DNA from 2 places in the Metabacillus herbersteinensis genome. Region 2 is predicted to be linked to the other one. Evidence: a T-box and tRNA genes for the amino acid it is inferred to sense, from the RefSeq annotation. Region 2 holds a T-box; the other holds one or more tRNA genes.

Region 1 (2,170 bases), on a different contig from region 2:
TTGGACGTCGAGAAACAACTACAAAAACTTTCATCTTTTTCATACTTTTAAGATGAGCCATTAGCTCAGTTGGTAGAGCATCTGACTTTTAATCAGAGGGTCGAAGGTTCGAATCCTTCATGGCTCACCATTTATATGCGGGTGTGGCGGAATTGGCAGACGCGCTAGACTTAGGATCTAGTGTCCTTGTGACGTGGGGGTTCGAGTCCCTTCACCCGCACCATATAAATTTTTTTGTCAGCATATGCGGAAGTAGTTCAGTGGTAGAACACCACCTTGCCAAGGTGGGGGTCGCGAGTTCGAACCTCGTCTTCCGCTCTTAATATGTTGCCGGGGTGGCGGAACTGGCAGACGCACAGGACTTAAAATCCTGCGGTAGGTGACTACCGTACCGGTTCGATTCCGGTCCTCGGCACCATCTTAATTTTTTAATATGCGCCCGTAGCTCAATTGGATAGAGCGTTTGACTACGGATCAAAAGGTTAGGGGTTCGACTCCTCTCGGGCGCGCCATAACGGGAAGTAGCTCAGCTTGGTAGAGCACTTGGTTTGGGACCAAGGGGTCGCAGGTTCGAATCCTGTCTTCCCGACCATTTTCTTTTACAATTTGGGGCCTTAGCTCAGCTGGGAGAGCGCCTGCCTTGCACGCAGGAGGTCAGCGGTTCGATCCCGCTAGGCTCCACCATATGTGTTTTAAATATCATCCTAATTTGGCGGTGTAGCTCAGCTGGCTAGAGCGTACGGTTCATACCCGTGAGGTCGTGGGTTCGACTCCCTCCGCCGCTACCAAATTAAGGGACCTTTAGCTCAGCTGGTTAGAGCAGACGGCTCATAACCGTCCGGTCGTAGGTTCGAGTCCTACAAGGTCCACCATTTATCTGTAATACCAACGGAGGAATACCCAAGTCTGGCTGAAGGGATCGGTCTTGAAAACCGACAGGGGTGTCAAACCCCGCGGGGGTTCGAATCCCTCTTCCTCCTCCACTTTTATCATCCTAGAAGCAGTACGGATTTTAATAAGTAAATACAAAGAGCATAGAAAACCATTAATAATTATTATTATCGCGGGGTGGAGCAGTTCGGTAGCTCGTCGGGCTCATAACCCGAAGGTCGCAGGTTCAAATCCTGCCCCCGCAACCAATCATAAATTTTACGGTTCCGTGGTGTAGCGGTTAACATGCCTGCCTGTCACGCAGGAGATCGCGGGTTCGATTCCCGTCGGGACCGCCATATCAAATTAGAAAATTGTACCCTAGATAAGGGTTTCGATAAGCGAAATGGTCGAGGAAGTGACTGAGTGAACACCGGAGCGTATATTAATACGTGAGGATGTAAGTGAAGGAGCTGACGAAGAGATTTGAAGCTTAGCGGAAGCCGAAAACTTATGGCTCAGTAGCTCAGTCGGTAGAGCAAAGGACTGAAAATCCTTGTGTCGGCGGTTCGATTCCGTCCTGAGCCACCTTTTCTTTCGAAAATTTTAAGCATTTTTACTGTGGCGGTTGTGGCGAAGTGGTTAACGCACCTGATTGTGGTTCAGGCATTCGTGGGTTCGATTCCCATCAGTCGCCCTTTTTAACTAAATAAATGCGGGTGTAGTTTAGTGGTAAAACCTCAGCCTTCCAAGCTGATGATGAGGGTTCGATTCCCTTCACCCGCTCCAAATGGGCCTGTAGCTCAGCTGGTTAGAGCGCACGCCTGATAAGCGTGAGGTCGATGGTTCGAGTCCATTCAGGCCCACCATCTCTTAGAAAAAAAGTTTATGTTTTTATTCCGCAGTAGCTCAGTGGTAGAGCTATCGGCTGTTAACCGATCGGTCGCAGGTTCGAGTCCTGCCTGCGGAGCCATATATCTGGGGAAGTACTCAAGTGGCTGAAGAGGCGCCCCTGCTAAGGGTGTAGGTCGTGTAAGCGGCGCGAGGGTTCAAATCCCTCCTTCTCCGCCAGATAATAATATATATATGGCCCATTGGTCAAGCGGTTAAGACACCGCCCTTTCACGGCGGTAACACGGGTTCGAATCCCGTATGGGTCATCTTTTAAAAGACGTTGCATAATGCAACGTCTTTTTCTTTGTTAAGGAAATTATAAAATTCTTGAACTGTGGATAACGTTTCTGCATCCAGCTCGAGCGCCTAGCCCCTCGAGGTCATAAGTCAATTCTAAATTGAAGGC
Region 2 (2,170 bases):
GAGGTTTTGGCAGAAGCAAGTTAGTAACAATTGAAGGTAAAACGAAGAAAGACAAGTGGAGAATTAATGTAACAAAACAAAAATAATTTCATAAATTAGCAGGATTTTCTACAAAGATGTCGAATTATGATTTATAATATTGAATAGAACTGTAGAATTTACTACATAATGGAGGTGGCATTCGTGCCCTTAACACCGTTAGATATTCATAACAAAGAATTCAACAAAGGCTTTCGTGGATATGATGAAGATGAAGTGAATGAGTTTTTAGATCAAGTCATAAAAGATTATGAAATGATAATCCGTGAAAAAAAGAACTTGAGTCTCGTGTTTCTGAGCTGTCTCAGAAATTAGGTCACTTTACGAATATTGAAGAGACGTTAAATAAATCGATCTTAATCGCTCAAGAAGCTGCTGAAGATGTTAAACGCAACGCTCAAAAAGAAGCGAAGTTGATTGTTAAAGAAGCAGAAAAGAATTCTGACAGAATTATTAACGAGTCTTTAATGAAATCAAGAAAAATTGCGATGGAAATTGAAGAGCTTAAAAAGCAATCAAAAGTGTTCCGTACCAGATTTCAGATGCTTATCGAAGCACAACTTGATTTATTGAAAAATGATGATTGGGATCACCTTATGCAATATGAAGTAGATCCTATCTATGGAGAAGAAGAAGAAGCTAAAGCGTAAACTTGACTTTCTTCCTTTTTTTCGCATATAATACTGAAAACAAATACGAATTTAATTAGAAAAAACATTGATAGGGACAGTAGTTCTTTCAATTCTTATTTCTAGCGAGTCGAGGGTGGTGAAAGCTCGGCATAAGATGAATGAATAAAAATCACCCTTGAGTTTCTTGCTGAACTTGTAAGTAAGCGAAGACGTGTCATTCTCGTTACGAATGTTGGAGAGGACAATTAGCTTTAAGTGAAGTTAATCGTCTAAAAGGGTGGTACCGCGAGATAAACCTTCTCGTCCCTTATGGGATGAGAAGGTTTTTTGTGTTCATAAATTTATTGGAGGAATGAAAATGGAATATAAAGATACGCTGCTTATGCCGAAAACAGACTTTCCGATGCGCGGAAACTTGCCAAATCGTGAGCCGCAACTTCAAGAAAAATGGGAAGAAATGAAAATTTATCAAAAAGTTCAGGAGCATACTAAAAACAGACCTTTGTTTGTTTTACATGATGGACCTCCATATGCAAATGGTGACATCCATATGGGTCATGCGTTAAATAAAGTTTTGAAAGATTTTATCGTTCGCTACAAATCAATGAGTGGCTTTTGTGCTCCATATGTTCCAGGTTGGGACACACATGGCTTGCCAATTGAAACTGCCCTAACTAAAAACAAAAAAGTAAAACGTAAAGAAATGTCGGTTGCAGAATTCCGCAAGCTTTGTGAGGAGTATGCATGGGAGCAAATCAAAAATCAACGTGAACAGTTTAAAAGACTGGGCGTTCGAGGTGATTGGGAGAACCCATACGTAACACTAAAACCTGAATATGAAGCACAACAAATTAAAGTATTTGGTGAGATGGCGAAAAAAGGCTATATCTATAAAGGCTTAAAACCGGTTTATTGGTCTCCATCAAGTGAATCTGCTTTAGCTGAAGCGGAAATTGAATATGATGATAAACGTTCTCCATCGATCTACGTTGCTTTTCCAGTAAAAGACGGAAAGAACGTTTTAACAAATGGAGAAAAGATCGTTATTTGGACTACGACTCCTTGGACAATTCCTGCAAACCTTGGAATTTGTGTACATCCTGAATTAGAATATAGTGTTGTTGATGTTAATGACGACAAATTTGTTTTAGCTTCAGATTTAGTTGAGTCAGTCGCAAAAACAATGGAGTGGGATCAGTATAAGGTAAGTAGAACATTAAAAGGTAGCCAGCTAGAAAATGTCGTTGCTAAACATCCTATTTATGACCGTGATTCACTTGTTATGCTTGGTGAGCATGTGACAACAGAAGCTGGTACTGGATGTGTTCATACAGCACCTGGACATGGTGAAGATGACTTTATTATTGGGCAAAAATATGGCTTAGATGTATTATGTCCAGTTGATGAAAAGGGATATATGACAAAAGAGGCAGAAGGTTTTGAAGGGTTATTTTATGATGAAGCGAATAAACCAATCTCTGAAAAATTACAAGAAGTTG

What was found. The T-box of region 2 lies ahead of ileS (isoleucine--tRNA ligase). A T-box ahead of a tRNA ligase gene usually reads a tRNA of that ligase, here a tRNA-Ile.
Region 1: it has a tRNA-Ile gene. The T-box ahead of ileS (isoleucine--tRNA ligase) is inferred to sense a tRNA for this amino acid. The anticodon was not compared.

What each region holds. Positions count from the first base shown of each region.
Region 1 is NZ_JBHLVO010000028.1:438-2,607, forward strand. Features, by position in the region: tRNA gene ACFFIX_RS21730 (tRNA-Lys) at 55-130, shown strand; tRNA gene ACFFIX_RS21735 (tRNA-Leu) at 138-223, shown strand; tRNA gene ACFFIX_RS21740 (tRNA-Gly) at 247-318, shown strand; tRNA gene ACFFIX_RS21745 (tRNA-Leu) at 330-418, shown strand; tRNA gene ACFFIX_RS21750 (tRNA-Arg) at 436-512, shown strand; tRNA gene ACFFIX_RS21755 (tRNA-Pro) at 516-592, shown strand; tRNA gene ACFFIX_RS21760 (tRNA-Ala) at 609-684, shown strand; tRNA gene ACFFIX_RS21765 (tRNA-Met) at 712-788, shown strand; tRNA gene ACFFIX_RS21770 (tRNA-Ile) at 796-872, shown strand; tRNA gene ACFFIX_RS21775 (tRNA-Ser) at 891-983, shown strand; tRNA gene ACFFIX_RS21780 (tRNA-Met) at 1,063-1,139, shown strand; tRNA gene ACFFIX_RS21785 (tRNA-Asp) at 1,154-1,229, shown strand; tRNA gene ACFFIX_RS21790 (tRNA-Phe) at 1,386-1,458, shown strand; tRNA gene ACFFIX_RS21795 (tRNA-His) at 1,495-1,567, shown strand; tRNA gene ACFFIX_RS21800 (tRNA-Gly) at 1,586-1,659, shown strand; tRNA gene ACFFIX_RS21805 (tRNA-Ile) at 1,663-1,739, shown strand; tRNA gene ACFFIX_RS21810 (tRNA-Asn) at 1,769-1,843, shown strand; tRNA gene ACFFIX_RS21815 (tRNA-Ser) at 1,851-1,941, shown strand; tRNA gene ACFFIX_RS21820 (tRNA-Glu) at 1,959-2,030, shown strand.
Region 2 is NZ_JBHLVO010000004.1:45,476-47,645, forward strand. Features, by position in the region: gene ACFFIX_RS07100 (YlmH family RNA-binding protein) at 1-86, shown strand, start outside; partial or broken gene ACFFIX_RS07105 (DivIVA domain-containing protein) at 184-689, shown strand; T-box leader at 748-982, shown strand; gene ileS (isoleucine--tRNA ligase) at 1,030-2,170, shown strand, end outside.